DNA from 2 places in the Streptomyces sp. SLBN-118 genome. Region 1 is predicted to be linked to the other one. Evidence: predicted binding sites of a transcription regulator. Region 1 holds the regulator's gene; the other holds the start of a gene.

Region 1 (10,735 bases):
GGCATCCAGCTGTCCGAGATCGACCACGTGGTTCTGGTCGGCGGCTCGACCCGTATGCCCGCCGTCGCCGAGCTCGTCAAGGAGCTCACCGGAGGCCAGGACGCCAACAAGGGTGTGAACCCCGACGAGGTCGTCGCCATCGGTGCCGCTCTGCAGGCCGGTGTCCTCAAGGGCGAGGTCAAGGACGTCCTGCTCCTCGACGTCACCCCGCTGTCGCTTGGTATCGAGACCAAGGGCGGCATCATGACCAAGCTGATCGAGCGCAACACCACGATCCCGACCAAGCGTTCGGAGATCTTCACGACGGCCGAGGACAACCAGCCGTCCGTTCAGATCCAGGTCTACCAGGGCGAGCGCGAGATCGCGGCGTACAACAAGAAGCTCGGGATGTTCGAGCTGACCGGTCTGCCGCCCGCCCCGCGCGGGGTCCCGCAGATCGAGGTCGCCTTCGACATCGACGCCAACGGCATCATGCACGTGACCGCGAAGGACCTGGGCACGGGCAAGGAGCAGAAGATGACCGTCACCGGCGGCTCCTCGCTGCCGAAGGACGAGGTCGACCGGATGCGCCAGGAGGCCGAGCAGTACGCGGACGAGGACCACCGCCGCCGCGAGGCCGCCGAGTCCCGCAACCAGGGTGAGCAGCTCGTCTACCAGACCGAGAAGTTCCTCAAGGACAACGAGGACAAGGTCCCCGGTGACGTCAAGACCGAGGTCGAGACCGCGCTCGGCGAGCTGAAGGAGAAGCTCAAGGGCGAGGACACGGCCGAGATCCGCACGGCGACCGAGAAGGTCGCCGCGGTCAGCCAGAAGCTCGGCCAGGCGATGTACGCCAACGCCGCCCCCGAGGGCGGTGCGCCCGGCGCCGAGGGCGCCCAGGCCGGCGAGCAGCCCCAGGCCGAGGACGATGTGGTCGACGCCGAAATCGTCGACGACGAGAAGCCGAAGAAGGACGGTGCCGCGTGACGGAGGAGACCCCGGGCTTCGAGGAGAAGCCCGACGTCCCCTCAGGCGCCACCCCTGACGACGCCGCCGCGTCCGCCGAGTCCTCCGAGAAGGAGGGCCCGGCGGCCCCGGCAGGGGACGCAGCAGCAAAGATCGCCGGCCTGACGGCTCAGCTGGACCAGGTGCGCATGGCGCTCAACGAGCGCACGGCGGACCTCCAGCGGCTCCAGGCCGAGTACCAGAACTACCGCCGTCGTGTGGAGCGCGACCGGATCACGGTCAAGGAGATCGCCACGGCGAGCCTGCTGACCGAGCTCCTGCCCGTGCTCGACGACATCGGCCGTGCCCGTGATCACGGAGAGCTGGTGGGCGGGTTCAAGTCGGTTGCCGAGTCTCTTGAGACGGCCGCCGCCAAGATGGGCCTGCAGCAGTTCGGCAAGGAGGGCGAGCCCTTCGACCCGACGATCCACGAGGCCCTGATGCACTCGTACGCACCGGATGTCACCGAGACCACGTGCGTCGCGGTCCTGCAGCCGGGGTATCGCATCGGCGAACGGACCATCAGGCCCGCACGGGTCGCGGTGGCCGAGCCCCAGCCGGGCGCGACCCCCGCGGCCGGGGTCGCGAAGGACGAGACGGCGAACGACGAGGAGAGCGGTGGCCCGGAGGAGGGCTGATCCGACGATGGTCCGGAAGGAGGGACGTCGATGAGTACGAAGGACTTCGTCGAGAAGGACTACTACAAGGTCCTCGGCGTCCCCAAGGACGCCACCGAGGCCGAGATCAAGAAGGCGTACCGGAAGCTCGCCCGCGAGTTCCACCCGGACGCCAACAAGGGCGACGCCAGGGCGGAGGAGCGCTTCAAGGAGATCTCCGAGGCCAATGACATCCTCGGCGACCCCAAGCGGCGCAAGGAGTACGACGAGGCGCGCGCACTCTTCGGCAACGGTGGCTTCCGCGCCGGTGCGCCGGGCGGGCCCGGCGGCTCCTTCAACTTCGACCTGGGCGACCTCTTCGGCGGCGCCCCGGGCGGCGCTCAAGGGGGCGCCGGCGGCTTCGGCGGCGGTCTCGGCGATGTCTTCGGCGGGCTGTTCAACCGCGGCGCCGGACCGGGTACGCGTACCCAGCCGCGCCGTGGCCAGGACATCGAGTCCGAGGTGACGCTCAGCTTCACCGAGGCGGTCGACGGAGCCACGGTCCCGCTGCGGATGTCCAGCTCGGCCGCCTGCAAGGCCTGTTCGGGCACCGGCGACAAGAACGGCACGCCGCGCGTGTGTCCGACCTGTGTCGGCACCGGCCAGGTCTCGCGCGGCGGCAGCGGCTCCTTCTCGCTCACCGACCCGTGCGTGGACTGCAAGGGCCGCGGGCTGATCGCGCAGGACCCCTGCGAGGTCTGCAAGGGCAGCGGGCGCGCCCGCTCCTCCCGCACGATGCAGGTCCGGATCCCTGCGGGCGTCTCCGACGGCCAGCGGATCCGGCTGCGCGGCAAGGGAGCCCCGGGCGAACGGGGCGGCCCTGGGGGCGACTTGTACGTCGTCGTGCATGTCGACTCCCACCCGGTCTTCGGCCGCAAGGGCGACAACCTCACAGTCACCGTGCCCGTCACCTTCACGGAGGCGGCGCTCGGCGGCGAGGTGAAGGTGCCGACGCTCGGCGGTCCGCCGGTCACGCTGAAGCTGCCCGCGGGGACACCCAACGGCCGTACGATGCGTGCGCGCGGCAAGGGCGCGGTCCGCAAGGACGGCACCCGTGGCGACCTGCTGGTCACCGTCGAGGTCGCGATCCCCAAGGAGCTCGGCGACAAGGCGAAGGAAGCGCTGGAGGCCTACCGCGAAGCCACAGCGGACGAGGACCCGCGGGCCGAGCTGTTCCAGGCCGCGAAGGGAGCATGAGATGGACGGTCGTCGCCGCAACCCCTACGAACTGACCGACGAGTCGCCGGTGTACGTCATTTCGGTGGCGGCCCAGCTCTCGGGATTGCATCCGCAGACGCTGCGGCAGTACGACCGGCTCGGTCTTGTCTCCCCCGGCCGCACCGCCGGACGGGGCCGACGCTACAGTGCCCGGGACATCGAACTGCTGCGCACCGTCCAGCAGTTGTCGCAGGACGAGGGCATCAACCTGGCCGGAATCAAGCGCATCATCGAACTGGAGAACCAGGTCGCTGCGCTTCAGCAAAGGGTTGCCGAGCTGTCGGCCGCGGTCGAGGGAGCGGCTGTGGCGATGCAGCAGCGCGAGGCTCAGGTGCATGCCTCCTACCGGCGCGATCTCGTGCCGTACCAGGATGTGCAGCAGGCGAGCGCGCTGGTGGTCTGGCGGCCCAAGCGTTCCGAATAGGCCATGTCTCGGCCCGAAGGGGCGGTGCAGCAACGCGAGTTGCCGCACCGCCCCTTCGGTATATGGGTTTCGGTCAGGTTCAGGACTCGTGTTCAAGGATTCCCGACTGGGCGATCAGATAGCCCAGCTGGGTCCGGCTGCCGCTGCCCAACGACGAGCCCAGCTTGGCGATATGGGCTCGGCAGGTACGGACATTCATCCCGAGCCGGCGCGCGATCGCCTCGTCCACATGGCCTTCGACCAGCAGTTTTGCGATCGAGCGCTGGATGCCGGTGATGCCGTCGAGGTCCGGTCCGTACGAGATCGGTTCCTCCCACGGGTTGCCGTGGAGCCAGAACTGCTCGAAGACGCCGACCAGATACTCGACTATGCCCTTGTGCCGCAGCTCCAGTGCGGACAGCCGGTCGCTGCTCGCCGGAATGAAGGCCACCCTCCGGTCCACGATGATCAGCCGGTCGATGATCTCCTCCAGCGTGCGCACCTCCACGCCGGAGGGCCCCACCTGCTCCATGTAGGCGAGCGTGGCGGGGTGGTGGCGGGCTGTGTGCTGGTAGAGCGTGCGCATACGGACACCGCGGTCGATCAGCGGTTCCACGCGGCGCAGGGCCTTTTCGAGGATGTGCGGCTGTCGCCCGCTGCCGGGCTGGACCGTGAGAAGCTCCTCGGTGCAGTCTGCGGTGACTTGGTCGAGGGTTGTGTTGATGCGGTTGAGGCCCTCGAGGACGGTAATTCCTTGTGGGACGGTGGAGTTCTGAGCGGTGAACGCCATGAATGGCTCAAGAGCATCGGTCAGAGCGACAGTTCGTCGTCGGCGCTCTTGGATCTCCCGCTCAATGGGGTGTATCAGCTGTGTCAGCGCAGTGGTCGGCGGGACCGGTCGGAGCCACTGAGCGTCGTCGGGATCCGGGTGCAGCAGGGCGAGATCGAAGAGGCAGGGTGTTGATTCCGCCTCTGACCGGGCTATACGTCCGGTGCGCAGTGCGGTGATGTAGAGACTTTTCCCCGCTTCGCACAGCTCGCCGTCTGCGTGAGGGTGTCCCGTTTCGCCCTCATTAGATGGCATATGCACCCCCTCAGGCTCCTGCATTACAGGAACATGATGCCTGCCGTCGCTGGTGCAAGCGTTCGGAGTGAGACATCGTCTTATGCGCGGGGGAGGAGGAATGATCAAAAGAGGTGGAGATCACCCATGTCTAGGACGCTACGTGCTCTTTGTGCTCTTGCCATAGCGGCGGCCGCGCTCGGTGCGGTGGCCTCCGGTGAGCCCTCCTGGGGTAGCTCTCCCGCCGGCGCGGTGACGGCAGCTCCTGGGGAACCGTCGTGGGGCTTCGCTCCCACTGATGCTGTGGCCGGAACGCCCGGTGAGCCCTCCTGGGGTGTTGCCGCTCCGGCGGACGCGTCGGGCACTCCCGGTGAGCCTTCATGGGGTGTCGCTCCGGCTGACGCCGCGGGTACGCCAGGTGAGCCCTCCTGGGGCGTCGCTCCGGCCCGCACGGACGCATGACCGTTCCACCGGACGACCGGGTCTTCCGGCGCGAGATGGCTACGGCTTATCGATCGGGGTGGCATTTCATCGACCTCGTCACGGCAATCCCCCACCGTGGCGACTCGTTGATGGTCACCCTCTTCGGAGAGCCGATCGTCGTGGCGCGCGAGGAGGACGAAGACGTCCGCGCGTATCGGTGCCTTCGCCGGCCCCGTGGAGCTCCGCAGCCCGTCCGCTGTGCCATCCGGTACGGCATGATTTTCGTCAATCTCGATCAACGCGATCACCAGTTGGTCGAGCCCGACACCACCACCGCCACCCCCCGCAGTGCCTGAGCGGTTCCCCCGTCGTTGTAAATCGCTCAGGTGCTTCCCCCACACAGCGGCGCCATCGTGGACCTGAAACGCGATGGCGCCGCTGTGCTTTTCCCGTACGGAAGGCTCCGGCACGGGGATGTGTTCCCTACGCCCGGCCCATCGCCCGCGTCAGGGTGATCTCGATCAGCACCCGGTCCGGATTCGGGGCCGGTGTGCGCCCGTAGCGTTCCGCGTAACGCTCCACCGCGTCCGCGATGAGCTCGGGCTCCGCACGGACCCTCGCGCGGCCCTCCAGGGTCGCCCAGCGCCCCTTGTCGACCTGGCAGACCGCGACCGGCGCCCCCTCCGGGCCCGCGGCCAGGAGGTTGGCCACCTTGTGGCTGTGCTTATTGGTGATGACGCGGGCGAATCCGCCCTCCGGGTCGTACGTGACGCCGACCGCGACAACGTGAGGGGTGCCGTCCTGGCGCGGTGTCGTCAGTGTGGACATGTGGTACTCACGCCAGAAGCTGAGGAAGGACGCGTCGGGGTTGCGCGGATCGATGGCCATGCCCGGAACCTACCGGCGGACGCTACCGTTCACTAGATTGAGTGGAATAGACTCAACTTTGTGCACGCTGAATGAGTCAGTGTGAGGGAAACGCCCTGCCTTCGAGGAGGAGAGACCGCAGTGGACGCCGAGCTGACCAACAAGAGCCGGGATGCGCTCAACGCCGCCACCAGCCGGGCGGTGTCCGCCGGGCATCCCGACCTGACCCCAGCGCATCTGCTGCTCGCGCTGCTCGCGGGCGAGGACAACGAGAACATCGTCGATCTGCTGGCCGCCGTCGAGGCGGACCAGGTGGCCGTGCGTGCCGGAGCCGAACGGGTGCTTGCGGCACAGCCCAGCGTGACCGGCTCGACCGTCGCCCCGCCTCAGCCCAACCGGGAGCTGCTGGCGGTCGTCGCCGATGCCGAACGGCGGGCCAAGGAGCTGGGGGACGAGTACCTGTCCACCGAGCACCTGCTCATCGGCATCGCAGCCAAGGGCGGGCAGGCCGGCGAGGTGCTGGACCGGCAGGGGGCCACGGCGAAGAAGCTGCTGGACGCGTTCGAGACGGTGAGGGGAGGGCGCCGGGTGACCACTCCCGACCCCGAGGGTCAGTACAAGGCACTGGAGAAGTTCGGTACGGACTTCACCGCGGCCGCCCGGGAGGGCAAGCTCGACCCGGTCATCGGCCGGGACCAGGAGATCCGCCGGGTCGTCCAGGTGCTGTCCCGCCGCACCAAGAACAACCCGGTGCTGATCGGTGAGCCCGGTGTCGGCAAGACCGCCGTCGTCGAAGGGCTCGCGCAGCGCATCGTCAAGGGCGACGTCCCCGAGTCCCTGAAGAACAAGCGGCTCGTCTCGCTGGACCTCGGTGCGATGGTCGCGGGTGCGAAGTACCGCGGCGAGTTCGAGGAACGGCTCAAGACCGTCCTTTCCGAGATCAAGGAGAGCGACGGCCAGATCATCACCTTCATCGACGAGCTGCACACCGTGGTGGGCGCGGGCGCCGGCGGCGACTCGTCCATGGACGCGGGCAACATGCTCAAGCCGATGCTGGCGCGCGGCGAGCTGCGCATGGTCGGCGCCACCACCCTGGACGAGTACCGCGAGCGGATCGAGAAGGACGCGGCCCTGGAGCGGCGCTTCCAGCAGGTGCTGGTCGACGAGCCGACCGTCGAGGACACGATCGCGATCCTGCGCGGGCTCAAGGGCCGCTACGAGGCCCACCACAAGGTGCAGATCGCGGACAGCGCGCTGGTTGCCGCCGCGACGCTCTCCGACCGGTACATCACCTCGCGCTTCCTGCCGGACAAGGCCATCGACCTCGTCGACGAGTCCGCCTCCCGGCTGCGGATGGAGATCGATTCCTCGCCGGTCGAGATCGACGAGCTGCAGCGCGCCGTCGACCGGCTGAAGATGGAGGAGCTCGCGCTCAAGAACGAGACCGACCCCGGCTCCAGGCAGCGCCTGGAGAAGCTGCGCCGCGACCTCGCCGACAAGGAGGAGGAACTGCGCGGTCTCACGGCGCGCTGGGAGAAGGAGAAGCAGGGCCTCAACCGCGTCGGTGAGCTGAAGGAGAAGCTCGACGACCTGCGCGGCCAGGCCGAAAGGGCCCAGCGCGACGGCGACTTCGACACCGCCTCCCAGCTGCTGTACGGGGAGATCCCGGCCCTGGAGCGTGAGCTGGAGGAAGCCTCCGAGGCCGAGCAGGAGGCCGCCAGGGACACCATGGTCAAGGAAGAGGTCGGCCCCGACGACATCGCCGATGTGGTCGCCTCCTGGACCGGTATTCCGGCCGGACGGCTCCTGGAGGGCGAGACTCAGAAGCTGCTGCGGATGGAGGAGGAGCTGGGCAAGCGGCTGATCGGCCAGACCGAGGCCGTCCGGGCCGTGTCCGACGCGGTACGCAGGACGCGCGCCGGCATCGCCGACCCCGACCGGCCCACCGGCTCGTTCCTCTTCCTCGGCCCGACCGGTGTCGGCAAGACCGAACTGGCCAAGGCGCTCGCCGACTTCCTGTTCGACGACGAGCGGGCGATGGTCCGTATCGACATGTCGGAGTACGGCGAGAAGCACTCCGTCGCCCGCCTCGTCGGCGCCCCTCCCGGTTACGTCGGCTACGAGGAGGGCGGCCAGCTCACCGAGGCCGTCCGCAGGCGCCCGTACTCCGTCGTCCTGCTCGACGAGGTGGAGAAGGCGCACCCCGAGGTGTTCGACATCCTGCTGCAGGTACTCGACGACGGGCGGCTGACCGACGGCCAGGGGCGGACGGTGGACTTCCGCAACACCATCCTGGTCCTGACGTCGAACCTCGGCAGCCAGTATCTGGTCGAGCCGCTCACCAGCGACGAGGAGAAGAAGCAGCAGGTCCTCGAGATCGTGCGGGCCTCCTTCAAGCCGGAGTTCCTCAACCGGCTCGACGACCTGGTGGTCTTCTCCGCGCTGAACAAGGAGGAGCTGAGCCGGATCGCCGAGCTGCTGATCGGCCGCCTCGCCAAGCGGCTGGCCGAGCGCCGGCTGGCGCTGGAGGTCACTCCCCAGGCGCTGGAGTGGCTGGCAGAGGAGGGCATGGACCCGGCGTACGGCGCGCGCCCGCTGCGCCGTCTGGTGCAGACCGCGATCGGCGACCGGCTCGCGAAGGAGATCCTCGCGGGCGAGGTCACGGACGGCGACACGGTGCGGGTGGACCGTTTCGGGGACGGCCTGATGGTCGGCCCGGCCACCGGACAGACCGGCCTGGCCACGGGAAAGACGCTGTAAGGCCGCTGTAAGGGCCAACTCGGTCTACGCCACGAGCGGACCCGTCGGGTGGGGGTTGCCAGCCCCCGCCCGACATGGGGGAGGATGGCAGGAACCGTACGAAGGGAAATCCACGGTGACCATCGATCCGTCCTCGATTCCGAATTTCGGGGGCCAGCCCCAGCCTCAGGCCGCAGGACCGGCGGGCCCCGTCGTTCCCGACCAGGACCTGGTCAAGCAGCTCCTCGACCAGATGGAACTGAAGTACGTCGTCGACGACGAGGGTGACCTCGCGGCGCCGTGGGAGGAATTCCGTACGTACTTCATGTTCCGCGGCGAGGCCGACCAGCAGGTCTTCTCCGTGCGAACCTTCTACGACCGTCCGCACGACGTCGAGGACAAGGCGAAGATCCTCGACGCGGTCGACGACTGGAACCGCCGCACCCTGTGGCCGAAGGTCTACACCCACCTGCACGACGAGGAGGAGGACGGCCCCACCATCCGCCTCATCGGCGAGGCCCAGATGCTGATCGGCACGGGTGTCAGCCTGGAGCACTTCGTCTCCTCGACGGTCAGCTGGGTCCGTGCCGCCATCGAGTTCGACAAGTGGCTCGCGGAGCAGTTCGGCCTGGAGACGGCGGACGGGACGCCCGCCGACGAGAAGCCTGCCGACGACGCCTGACCGCTCGTTCAGCGCGTGATCGGGGACAGCGTCAGCAGATGCGCCCCGCATAAGACCGACGACAGCCCGGCCAGTGCGACGGTCACCGACCGCCGCTCTCGGCCGGGCTTGTGTTGTCGCGAGAGCCGGCGGTCGCTGCCGACACGCTCGACGGCGCTGTTCTCCACCACTCGTCCAGCGCATGCAGTGCCTGCTCTTGCCTATCGTGAGAGCCGGATCTCCTGATGACGGACTCGGGAAAGCGGGATCGCATGAACACGGCAGAGACGGCTGATGCGCGCGGCGTCGTGGGCTCGGCGGGCTGGAGTCCTGCGGCCCGGGTACACGGCATGGGCACGTCGATCTTCACCGAGATGACGGAGCTGGCGCGGAGTACCGGGGCCGTGAATCTCGGGCAAGGGGTGCCGGAGCTGGCCAGTCCGCCCGTGCTGCTCAAGGGCGTGGCGGATGCCGTGCTCGCGGGCAGCAACCAGTACCCGCCGGCCCATGGATTCCCCGCGCTGCGCGAGGCCGTCGCCGCTCATCAGCTGCGTCGGTACGGCCTCGACTACCGGCCTCAGGGCGAGGTGCTGGTGACGACGGGTGCAACGGAAGCCCTTGCCGCAGCGCTGCTGGCGCTCTGCGATCCAGGGGACGAGGTCATCGCCTTCGACCCCTGCTACGACGCCTACGCCGCCGATGCCCGCCTCGCCGGCGCACGGTTGGTCGCCGTTCCCCTCGTCCTCGACGGCGACGGGTTCGCCCTCGACACGGACGCACTGCGCGCGGCCGTTTCCCCGCGTACCCGGGTGCTGATCCTCAACACCCCGCACAACCCCACGGGCATGGTCTTCAAGGCCGAGGAGCTCGAAGCGGTCGCGGACGTGTGCCGTGAGCACGCGCTGACGGTGATCACGGACGAGGTCTACGAACACCTCGTCTACAGCGACGGCGCGCGCCATCGGTCCATTGCCGCTGTGCCGGGCATGCGGGCGAGGACGGTGGTCATCTCCTCGGCGGGCAAGACCTTCAACACGACGGGCTGGAAGATCGGTTGGGTCTGCGGACCGGCGCCGCTCGTCGCCGCGGTGGGCGCGGCCAAGCAGTTCCTGACGTACGCCTCGGGTACTCCGTACCAGGAAGCGCTGGCGCAGGCACTCGGCTCGGTGGAGGAGTGGGCGGCCGGTCTGCGGGACACGCTGCGCGCGAACCGCGACCTGCTGAGCGGCGGCCTGGCCGAGGCCGGACTGAGGCCCTTCCGCGCGGATGCCGGCTATTTCGTGCAGGCGGACGTGCGGCCGTGGGGATACGCGGACGGGGTCGAGTTCTGCCGGATGCTGCCGGAGCGCGCAGGTGTCGTAGCCATCCCGACGTCGGCGTTCTACCTCAGCGCGAACGCTCCGGCCTGGCTGGTCCGTTTCTCCTTCTGCAAACGCGAGGACTCGATCCGCAAGGCCGTTGACCAGCTGATCAACGCGCGCTGATCGCAGCCGGGCTTCGCCGCGCCCGGAAAGCCTGTTGCCTGCGTTGTGTTAGAAAGGCAATGTGCTCAAACGCTCCGACCGACTCCGGAGCGCACCGGTTCGGTCACTGACCGACAAGCACCCCCGGAGCGTTGCCGGACAGGTCTTCATGCTGCAGGTGGCTCTGGTTGTGCTGCTTGTGGCGACCGCGGTGCTCGCGCTTGTGCTGCAGTCCCGGTTCGACAGCAGCTCGGAGGC
Region 2 (10,735 bases), 1.1 Mb from region 1:
CCAGGCCGGGGCGCAGGCGACCTTGCGAGGATGGCTGGACTGACGGCCGTAAACAGGCAAGATGGCCGGATGAAGTGGATCGTTCGGGGGTGTCTTTTGGATCGGGCCGGATCAGTGAGCGGGGTCTGGGGTGGTGCATCGCACGGCGGCGGACGGAGCCCGCGCGGAGCGTCGGCGACTGAAGACAACGCAGGCAGCTGCCCCGCCGGGGCACGCGAATCCGGCAAGGTCCGGAAGACACCCACCGGCCCGAAGAGGCTGCAAAGGTGGCTGGCCGTAGCTGTGCTCGCCGCCACAACGGCGTGCGGGGGTCCGGTTTCGGCCGCGCCGGACGCGGGGGACGCGTCCCCCTTGCCGCCACTGCCCGAGCCGCAGTCCTCGGCGACTGCTTTCGCCGGCCTGTCGTCGGCCGGGGTACTGCTCGACAAGGACGGCGAGCACTTCTGTTCCGCGAGCGTCGTCAACAGCCCCCAGGGCAATGTCATCGCCACCGCCGCGCATTGTGTCTTCGAGTACGGCAGCTACATGGAGAACATCACCTTCGCCCCCAGCTTCAGCGGCGCGGGTACGGGCAAGGCACCCTACGGACGGTGGAAGGTCCGCGCGATCCAGGTGGACGCCCGCTGGCGCGCGGACACCGCGGACTCCGACACCGTGGACTACGCATTCCTGACGCTGGCGCCGGACGCCAAGGGCCGCAACGTCCAGGACGTCGTGGGCGGAACGCCCGTCGACTGGACCGGGGTGCCGGCCCGCCGGGTCACAGTCGTCGGCTACCCCAATCCCGACCACAATCCCGACAACCGCCCCATCGCCTGCACCACCGACACCGAGCCGGATCCCGAAATGGCCGGATCCGTACGGATGGACTGCTCCGGTTTCTGGGACGGCACGAGCGGCGGCCCGTGGCTCGCGGGCTACCGGGACCCGAAGCATCCGGGCCGCCTCATCGGGGTGACCAGCGGCGGCGACACGGACAGTGTGTCGACGGCGGTCCGCTTCAATGCCAACGCGCGCACGCTGTACGACAAGGCCACGAAGGCATGACGGAGCCCCGGGAGGAAGGGCGTCGGCCTTCCTCCCGGGGCCAGGGCAGCCCTGGTCCAAAATGTGTTCAGGCCGCGGCCTGAACCGGCACATCCGCCGGTGAGAGCGCGATCTCCAGCACCTGGAGCACATCCGTGACCGGGTGCACGTCCAGCTTCTGAAGGACCTCCGCCGGGACGTCGTCCAGATCCGCCTCGTTCCGCTTGGGGATCACGACCGTCGTGATGCCCGCACGGTGCGCGGCGAGCAGCTTCTGCTTCAGACCGCCGATCGGCAGCACCCGCCCGGTCAGCGAGACCTCGCCGGTCATCGCCACATCCGTTCGCACCAGGCGTCCGGACAGCAGGGACGCGAGCGCCGTCGTCATCGTGATGCCCGCGCTCGGGCCGTCCTTGGGGACCGCGCCCGCAGGGAAGTGGATGTGCACGCCCCGGTCCTTGAGGTCGGCGACCGGAAGCTCCAGCTCCGCGCCGTGCGAGCGCAGGAAGCTCAGCGCGATCTGCGCGGACTCCTTCATCACGTCGCCGAGCTGCCCTGTCAGAGTCAGTCCCGCCGCGCCCGTCTCCGGGTCGGCGAGAGAGGCCTCGACGAACAGGACGTCGCCGCCCGCGCCGGTGACCGCGAGGCCGGTGGCCACACCCGGCACGGCCGTACGGCGCTCGGCCGGGTCCTGCGCGGACTCGGGCACATGGTGCGGCCGCCCGATCAAGCCGCGCAGCTGCTCGGCGCCGATCGTGAACGGCAGCTCCTGGTCGCCCAGTTCGTGCTGGGCCGCGACCTTGCGCAGCAGCCGGGCAACCGAACGCTCCAGGTTCCGCACGCCCGCCTCACGGGTGTACTCGCCCGCGAGCTTGCGCAGCGCCGACTCCTCGATGACCACCTCGCCGTGCTCCAGGCCCGCCCGCTCCAGCTGACGCGGCAGCAGATGGTCCCGGGCGATGACGACCTTCTCGTCCTCGGTGTAGCCGTCGAGCCTGACGAGCTCCATCCGGTCGAGCAGGGCTTCCGGGATGGCCTCCAGCACATTGGCTGTGGCCAGGAAGACGACATCGCTCAGGTCGAGTTCGACCTCCAGGTAGTGGTCGCGGAAGGTGTGGTTCTGCGCCGGGTCGAGGACTTCGAGCAGAGCGGCCGCGGGGTCGCCGCGGAAGTCGGAGCCGACCTTGTCGATCTCGTCGAGCAGGACGACCGGGTTCATCGAACCGGCCTCCTTGATCGCCCGCACGATCCGGCCGGGCAGGGCCCCGACGTAGGTGCGCCGGTGTCCGCGGATCTCCGCCTCGTCCCGGACACCACCGAGCGCGACCCGTACGAATGTGCGCCCCATGGCGTGCGCCACGGACTCGCCGAGAGATGTCTTTCCCACGCCGGGCGGGCCGACGAGCGCGAGAACCGCGCCCCCGCGACGCCCTCCGACCACGCCCAGCCCCCGGTCGGCGCGCCGCTTGCGCACCGCCAGGTATTCGGTGATCCGTTCCTTCACGTCCTGCAGACCCGAGTGCTCGGCGTCCAGGATCGCCTTCGCGCCCTGGATGTCGTACTCGTCCTCGGTCCTTTCGTTCCAGGGCAGTTCGAGGACGGTGTCGAGCCAGGTGCGGATCCAGGAACCCTCGGGGCCCTGGTCACTGGAACGCTCCAGCTTCTCGACCTCCTTGAGGGCGGCTTCGCGCACCTTCTCGGGGAGGTCGGCTGCCTCGACACGGGCCCGGTAGTCGTCGGACTCGTCCTCGCCGTCCTCGCCGTTGAGGTCACGCAGCTCCTTGCGTACGGCTTCGAGCTGGCGGCGCAGCAGGAACTCGCGCTGCTGCTTGTCGACGCCTTCCTGGACGTCCTTGGCGATGGATTCGGCGACATCCTGCTCGGCGAGGTGCTCGCGCAGCTGCTGGGTGGCCAGCTTCAGGCGGGCCACCGGCTCGGCGGTCTCGAGGAGTTCGATCTTCTGGGCGGTGGTCAGGAAGGGTGAGTAGCCGGAGTTGTCGGCGAGCTGCGAGACGTCGTCGATCTGCTGGACGCGGTCGACGACCTGCCAGGCGCCGCGCTTCTTCAGCCAGTCGGTGGCGAGTGCCTTGTACTCCGTGACCAGTTCGGTGACCGAGCCGGGCAGCGGGTCGGGCACGGTCTCCTCGACACGCGAGCCCTCGACCCAGAGCGCGGCGCCCGGGCCCGTGGTCCCCGCGCCGATCTTCACCCGGCCGCGGCCGCGGATGAGAGCGCCGGGGTCGCCGTCCGAGAGCCGGCCGACCTGCTCGACGGTCCCGAGCACGCCCGTCGCTGCGTACGTTCCGTCGACGCGCGGAACAAGCAGCACGGTCGGCTTGCTTGCACCACTGGAACGCGCGGCGGCCTGGGCGGCCTCCACCGCGGCTCGTACGTCGTTGTCGGACAGGTCGAGCGGCACCACCATTCCGGGCAGCACGACCTCGTCGTCGAGCGGCAGCACGGGCAAGGTGAGCGGTGTGGACGTCGAAGCCATGATCTCCCCTTAGGCAGTCAAGTTGAGCTGTAAGGACTCAATGCATGGACTCAATGCATGACGCCGGGGAGTTGTTCCCCGGGAAGCGTTCGCTCTGAGCGATCAGGCATGGGGCCGTGCGGCTCGCCGGGCCGGCAGCCCCAGGACCGCTCACCCCAAAGTGCCCGCGGGCCCGCCGACGGGTCGGCCACACTGCTGCGAGGGACCGGTGCTCGTGCGATACGGAGGGCAGGTGGGCGCGTGCGAGGGATGAGGCAGGGGCGGTGCGGGGCGGCGGGAGTGCTGCTGGGTGTCCTGCTGGTGGCGGGGTGCGCGTCCGGCGAGGGCGGAGACGACGGCGGGAATCCGACCCGCTCGGGGTCCTCTGCCGCGACGACGCCCGCCGCCGCGCTTCCCCTGGTCCAGGTGACCGTCACCGGTGGCATCGCCGGCGTGCGCAACGATCTACTCGTCCGGGACGACGGCACCTACACCACGTCGACGAAGAACGGCCACAAGGGCTCCGGCCGGATGACGCCGGCCGAACTGGCCGAGCTGCGGCGGGCTCTGGAGAAGGCGGACTTCGCGCGGCTCCCCCGTAAGGCCACCGGCAGTCCCGTCGCGGACGGGTTCATCTACCGGATCACCTACGCGGGCCACACCGTCACCACGGACGAGACGAACCGGCTACCCGCCCTGCGGGACGTATTCGCCGCGCTGCCGGGGGACTGACCGGCGTACGCCTTCGGGCCTGAGCGACCAGCGGCGCACGGCGGGCCAGCAGGCGACACCGGCCAGCAGGGCCAGCGGATGGCCCCAGTTGGTGAGCGGGTCCTCGAAGGCCAGCAGGTCCTGGAACTGCATCAGGAAGACGAAGCCGAGCAGCGTCCCGCGCTGGACGGGGCCGAGCAGTCCGGCGAGGGCGCCGATGCACGCCATCAGGCCGAAGCTGATGCCGTAGTCGAGGCGGTGCAGCGACGTGACCGGCAGATGCCCGGTCATGACGGAGACCGCCACGGGTATCTCGGTGGCCAGGGTCGCCCCGACATGGCCCAGCAGGAACACGCCCGCTGTGCGAGTGCCGCCGATCCGGCGCTCCAGCGCGGTGAGAGTGAAGAGGAAGGCGACGGCGTACGAGGACGCCAGGCCGCCCGCGACCCACAGGGCGCTGGCTCCGAGAACAAGGAGCGGAGTGTGGGCCAAATGGGTGACATCGGTGCTGGAGCCGCGGAGCATCGTGGAGACGGTGGCCGGATCGCCGTACTCCACGAAGAGCGAGGTGGCGATCAGGACGAGGGCGTAGCCGAAGGTGAACGGTGTGCCCGTCGGTGTCGGCAGGAGCCGCAGTGCCCGGCGCCACAGGGGCCGTCGTACACAGCGGGCCGGCGCAGGTGTCGGGGCCGGTGGGAACGCGACTGCCGGCGTCGCCCTCCGCGTCGCGGTGCGCTGGGTCGGTATGCCGCCCAGCAGTTCCCGGCCGGTGGCCGGATCGCGCGTCGAAAGCTGGTCCACGCGTGAGGCCCCTCTCGTCCAACCCCGAACGAACCCCCACCCAACGCGATCACCATGACCCCCGTCTATGACCTGCGCCACACGAGGCAACCTTCGCGCCACCTCGAACGTCCCGCGCCTGCCACACCGCACCAACCAGCTGTGAGTCGGCTGTGAGTCCACTGTGAACCGGGCGGGACCGCTGTTTGGCGAGGGCCACAGGGGCAACCCGCCGAGTGGGCCGAAACCATTTGTCCCTCTCGCCCCATCCCGACACCATGGCCATCCACACCTGTCCGTCCCGTCGCCGAGAGGTAACCACCATGCCGCTTCATGCCGACGCACCTCTCACCCTCGAGCGCCGTGAGGGCCACCACGGAGAGGTCGTCCTGCGAAAGCGCGGCGAGCACCACGAGATCATCGCCAACGGGTGCTTCCTGATGGACACCTCCGACGGCCGCTCCGAACGCCTCCTCGTCGACGCCGCCTACGACGCGCTCGAGGCGCGCACAGCCGCCCCCGCCCTCCTCATCGGCGGTCTCGGCGTCGGCTTCTCTCTCGCGCGCGCCGCCGCCAACCCCCACTGGCGTCACATCATCGTCGTCGAACGCGAGCAGGCGATCATCGACTGGCACCGTTCGGGGCCGCTCGCACGGATCTCCGGCGGCGCGCTCGCCGACCCCCGCAGCGTGATCCTGCACACGGACCTCGTCACTCATCTGGGCACGACCACGGACCGCTACGACGCGCTGTGCCTGGACATCGACAACGGGCCCGACTGGACCGTCACCGACGACAACGCAAATCTCTACTCACCGGCCGGACTCGCAGCCTGTCAGGGGCGGTTGGAGCCCGGAGGCGTGCTCGCTGTCTGGTCGGCCCGGCCCTCCCCCGCTTTTGAGGATGCGTTGCGGAATGCCGGATTCACCGGGGTAAGAACCGAAGAGATCCGGGTTGCCCGAGGAGTACCCGACGTGGTCCATCTCGCTGTTCGCCCTGCGTAGCCGGGACGCTGCCAATGCCCTTACGCTGCTCACCTACACACGGGATCTACACCGGCATGCAGCTCGCGAGAACGCGTACAGGGGCGGGGCCATGGAGCAGACACACACCACGCACAACGGCGTCGCGGCCACACCCGGCGCCCAGCGCCGGGTGCTGGTCGTCGAGGACGATTCGACGATCGTCGATGCCATCGCTGCCCGGCTGCGGGCCGAGGGCTTTCTCGTCCAGACGGCCTTGGACGGACCTGCCGCCGTCGACGCGGCCGAGGCCTGGCAACCCGATCTGATGGTGCTCGACGTGATGCTGCCGGGCTTCGACGGCCTGGAGGTCTGCCGCCGGGTCCAGGCCCAGCGCCCCGTCCCCGTGCTGATGCTCACGGCCCGCGACGACGAGACGGACATGCTCGTCGGACTCGGTGTCGGCGCCGACGACTACATGACCAAACCGTTCTCGATGCGGGAGCTCGCGGCACGTGTGCATGTGCTGCTGCGCCGCGTCGAGCGCGCCGCACTCGCCGCCGTGACACCGCGCAGCGGCATCCTGCGCCTCGGCGAGCTGGAGATCGACCACGCCCAGCGCCGGGTCCGGGTGCGCAGCGAGGACGTGCATCTCACCCCGACCGAGTTCGACCTGCTCGTCTGCCTGGCGAACACCCCCCGCGCCGTGCTCTCCCGCGAGCAGCTGCTCGCGGAGGTGTGGGACTGGGCCGACGCGTCCGGCACCCGGACCGTCGACAGCCACATCAAGGCCCTGCGCCGCAAGATCGGCGCCGAGCGCATCCGTACCGTCCACGGCGTCGGCTACGCCCTGGAGACGCCGGCGCCATGAGCGCCATGAGACGGCAGCGGTCCGGGGACGGGCCGCCCGCTCGCCAGGGCTGGCGGAACTGGCTGCGTTCGGTCTCCATCTCGATCTCGATCAAGACCAAGCTGGGCACACTCGTCGTCGTCTCGGTCTTCATCACCACCGGCCTGCTGCTGGTCGCCCTGCGCACCGAGACCGAGCTGCGCTTCATCACCGTCTTCTCGGTGATCGCCACCCTGCTGATCACCCAGTTCGTCGCTCATGGCCTGACCGCGCCGCTGGACGAGATGAACACCGTCGCCAAAGGCATATCGCACGGCGACTACACCCGCCGGGTGCGCGGCGCGGACCGCCGGGACGAGCTCGGCGATCTCGCGTCCACGATCAATCGCATGGCGGACGATCTGGAGGCCGTGGACCAGCACCGCAAGGAGCTGGTGGCCAACGTCTCGCACGAGCTGCGCACCCCGATCGCCGCGCTGCGCGCCGTGCTGGAGAACGTGGTCGACGGGGTCTCGGCCGCCGACCCCGAGACGATGCGTACGGCGCTGAAGCAGACGGAGCGCCTGGGCCGCCTGGTCGAGACGCTGCTGGATCTGTCCCGGCTCGACAACGGCGTCGTGCCGCTGCGCGCCCGCCGTTTCGAGGTGTGGCCCTACCTGTCCGGGGTGCTGAAGGAGGCCAATCTGGCCGCCGCCCAGCGCGGTCTGGCCTCGGGGTCCGGAAACCACACCCGTACGGACGTGCATCTGCATCTGGATGTGTCCCCGCCGGAGCTGACCGCGCACGCGGACGCGGAGCGGCTCCACCAGGTGGTGGCCAATCTGATCGACAACGCGGTCAAGCACTCGCCTCCGCACGGCCGCGTGACGGTACGGGCCCGGCGCGGCCCGCTGCCCGAGTCCCTCGACCTGGAAGTGGTCGACGAGGGTCCCGGCATCCCCGAGCAGGAGCGCCACCGGGTCTTCGAGCGGTTCAACCGGGGCAGCGTGACGGCCCCGCACGGCAAGGGCAGCGACGGAGGTACGGGACTCGGCCTCGCGATCGCACGCTGGGCCGTCGATCTGCACGGCGGACGCATCGGGGTGGCCGAATCGTCCCGCGGCTGCCGCATTCTCGTGACCCTTCCGGGGATCCCCTCGGCGCACGGTTGACGTAGGGTTCGAACCGGAAGCGCGCATTCTGCGTGTACGCGGTGAGGGCTCGGCCGGAAATTCGGCCGCTGCGCCGTCCCGGGTGCGAGGCAGTGGGTCGCAGCCGCGGTGAGTCCTACCCGCGGAAAGCGGAACCGGGCTTGTTTCCCGCCATTCCTTGCCCCGAAACCCGCCGATCGGTGTGACTTGCGCGACGATGGCCCGCCCGGCCTGCACCTCTCGGCCAGGGAGGCGTAGCCTTTATTTCCGCTGTCCATCACCTTGTGAAGCGGAAGAGGGCGGTTGCCGCCGTGTCGTCTCAGTCCCCCAGTAACTCGAGCATCTCGACCGACCAAGGCGGGCAGGGTAAGAACCCTGCCGCCGCCTTCGGCCCCAATGAGTGGCTCGTCGACGAGATCTACCAGCAGTACCTCCAGGACCCGAATTCGGTCGACCGTGCCTGGTGGGACTTCTTCGCCGACTACAAACCGGGCGGCGCGGGTACTGCCGCCGCAGGGGCGAAGCCGGTGAGCGAAGCCCCGTCCGCGGACGGTGCCGCAGCCGCGGGGGCTGCGGTGACCGCCTCCCCGGCGGCTCCCGCCCAGGCCGCCCCTGCTGCCGCGCCCGCCGCTCCGGCGAAGCCCGCGGCCGCCGCCGTACCGCCTGCGCAGCCCGCGGCTCCCGCCGCGGCGAAGCCCGCTGCCGCCGCTCCGGCTCCGGCAGCCGCCCCGGCCGCTGCCAAGCCCGCCGCGCCCGCCAAGGCGCAGCCCGCCACAGAGGCGGCCGACGGCCCCGAGTACGTGACCCTGCGCGGCCCCGCCGCCGCGGTTGCGAAGAACATGAACGCCTCGCTGGAGATGCCCACGGCCACGTCCGTGCGCGCCGTGCCGGTGAAGCTGCTCTTCGACAACCGCATCGTCATCAACAACCACCTCAAGCGCGCCCGCGGTGGGAAGGTCTCCTTCACGCACCTGATCGGGTTCGCGATGGTGCAGGCCATCAAGGCCATGCCGTCGATGAACTGGTCGTACGTGGAGAAGGACGGCAAGCCCGTCCTCGTCAAGCCGGAGCACGTCAACTTCGGCCTGGCCATCGACCTGGTGAAGCCCAACGGTGACCGCCAGCTGGTCGTCGCGGGCATCAAGAAGGCCGAGACGCTGAACTTCTTCGAGTTCTGGCAGGCCTACGAGGACATCGTCCGGCGCGCCCGCAACAACAAGCTGACGATGGACGACTTCACAGGCGTCACCGTCTCGCTGACCAACCCCGGCGGCCTCGGCACGGTCCACTCCGTGCCGCGTCTGATGCCCGGGCAGTCGGTCATCATGGGCGTCGGCTCCATGGACTACCCGGCCGAGTTCCAGGGCACCTCCCAGGACACCCTGAACAAGCTGGGCATCTCCAAGGTGATGACCCTCACCAGCACATACGACCACCGGGTCATCCAGGGCGCCGCCTCCGGCGAGTTCCTGCGGATCGTCGCGGGCCTCCTCCTGGGCGAGGACGGCTTCTACGACGAGGTCTTCGAGTCCCTGCGCATCCCCTACGAGCCGGTCCGCTGGCTCAAGGACATCGACGTCTCCCACGACGACGACGTCACCAAGGCCGCGCGCGTCTTCGAGCTGATCCACTCCTACCGGGTCCGCGGCCATGTCATGGCCGACACCGATCCGCTTGAGTACAAGCAGCGCAAGCACCCCGACCTGGACATCATCGAGCACGGCCTCACCCTGTGGGACCTGGAGCGCGAGTTCGCGGTCGGCGGGTTCTCCGGCAAGTCGATGATGAAGCTGCGCGACATCCTCGGCGTACTGCGCGACTCGTACTGCCGCACCACCGGCGTCGAGTTCATGCACATCCAGGACCCGAAGCAGCGCAAGTGGATCCAGGACCGCATCGAGCGCGGGCACACCAAGCCCGAGCGCGAGGAGCAGCTGCGGATCCTGCGCCGGCTGAACGCCGCCGAGGCCTTCGAGACCTTCCTTCAGACCAAGTACGTCGGTCAGAAGCGGTTCTCCCTGGAGGGCGGCGAGTCCGTCATTCCGCTGCTCGACGCCGTCATCGACTCGGCCGCCGAGTCGCGCCTGGACGAGGTCGTCATCGGCATGGCCCACCGCGGCCGCCTGAACGTCCTGGCGAACATCGTCGGCAAGTCGTACGCGCAGATCTTCCGGGAGTTCGAGGGCAACCTCGACCCGAAGTCGATGCACGGCTCCGGCGACGTGAAGTACCACCTGGGTGCCGAGGGCACCTTCACCGGTCTCGACGGCGAGCAGATCAAGGTCTCGCTGGTCGCCAATCCCTCGCACCTGGAGGCGGTCGACCCGGTTCTCGAGGGTGTGGCCCGCGCCAAGCAGGACGTCATCAACAAGGGCGGTACGGACTTCACGGTCCTGCCGGTCGCCCTGCACGGTGACGCGGCCTTCGCCGGCCAGGGTGTCGTCGCCGAGACGCTGAACATGTCGCAACTGCGCGGCTACCGCACCGGCGGCACGGTCCACATCGTCATCAACAACCAGGTCGGTTTCACCGCCGCCCCGGAGTCCTCGCGTTCGTCCATGTACGCGACCGACGTGGCCCGCATGATCGAGGCGCCGATCTTCCATGTGAACGGCGACGACCCGGAGGCCGTGGTCCGCGTGGCGCGGCTCGCCTTCGAGTTCCGCCAGACGTTCAACAAGGACGTCGTGATCGACCTCATCTGCTACCGCCGCCGCGGTCACAACGAGGGCGACAACCCGCAGTTCACCAACCCGCAGATGTACAACCTGATCGACAAGAAGCGCTCGGTGCGCAAGCTCTA

What was found. Region 1 encodes HspR, which represses chaperone genes until heat shock. Its sites were predicted from a motif close to TTGAGNNNNNNNNNCTCAA; they were not measured.
Region 2: the regulator HspR is predicted to act here: its motif matches at 3,543-3,561, upstream of lon (endopeptidase La).

What each region holds. Positions count from the first base shown of each region.
Region 1 covers NZ_VFNP01000001.1:3,665,601-3,676,335, reverse strand. The annotation lists gene dnaK (molecular chaperone DnaK) at 1-966, shown strand, start outside; gene grpE (nucleotide exchange factor GrpE) at 963-1,622, shown strand; gene dnaJ (molecular chaperone DnaJ) at 1,653-2,837, shown strand; gene FBY35_RS16730 (heat shock protein transcriptional repressor HspR) at 2,839-3,282, shown strand; gene FBY35_RS16725 (helix-turn-helix transcriptional regulator) at 3,362-4,345, opposite strand; gene FBY35_RS16720 ((2Fe-2S)-binding protein) at 4,783-5,103, shown strand; gene FBY35_RS16715 (pyridoxamine 5'-phosphate oxidase family protein) at 5,231-5,635, opposite strand; gene clpB (ATP-dependent chaperone ClpB) at 5,756-8,374, shown strand; gene FBY35_RS16705 (YbjN domain-containing protein) at 8,490-9,035, shown strand; gene FBY35_RS16700 (aminotransferase class I/II-fold pyridoxal phosphate-dependent enzyme) at 9,365-10,498, shown strand; gene FBY35_RS16695 (SpoIIE family protein phosphatase/ATP-binding protein) at 10,647-10,735, shown strand, end outside.
Region 2 covers NZ_VFNP01000001.1:2,615,402-2,626,136, forward strand. The annotation lists gene FBY35_RS11615 (helix-turn-helix domain-containing protein) at 1-43, shown strand, start outside; gene FBY35_RS11620 (serine protease) at 283-1,047, shown strand; gene lon (endopeptidase La) at 1,115-3,520, opposite strand; gene FBY35_RS11630 (protealysin inhibitor emfourin) at 3,761-4,231, shown strand; gene FBY35_RS11635 (rhomboid-like protein) at 4,187-5,011, opposite strand; gene FBY35_RS11640 (spermidine synthase) at 5,314-5,994, shown strand; gene FBY35_RS11645 (response regulator transcription factor) at 6,086-6,823, shown strand; gene FBY35_RS11650 (HAMP domain-containing sensor histidine kinase) at 6,829-7,953, shown strand; gene FBY35_RS11655 (multifunctional oxoglutarate decarboxylase/oxoglutarate dehydrogenase thiamine pyrophosphate-binding subunit/dihydrolipoyllysine-residue succinyltransferase subunit) at 8,244-10,735, shown strand, end outside.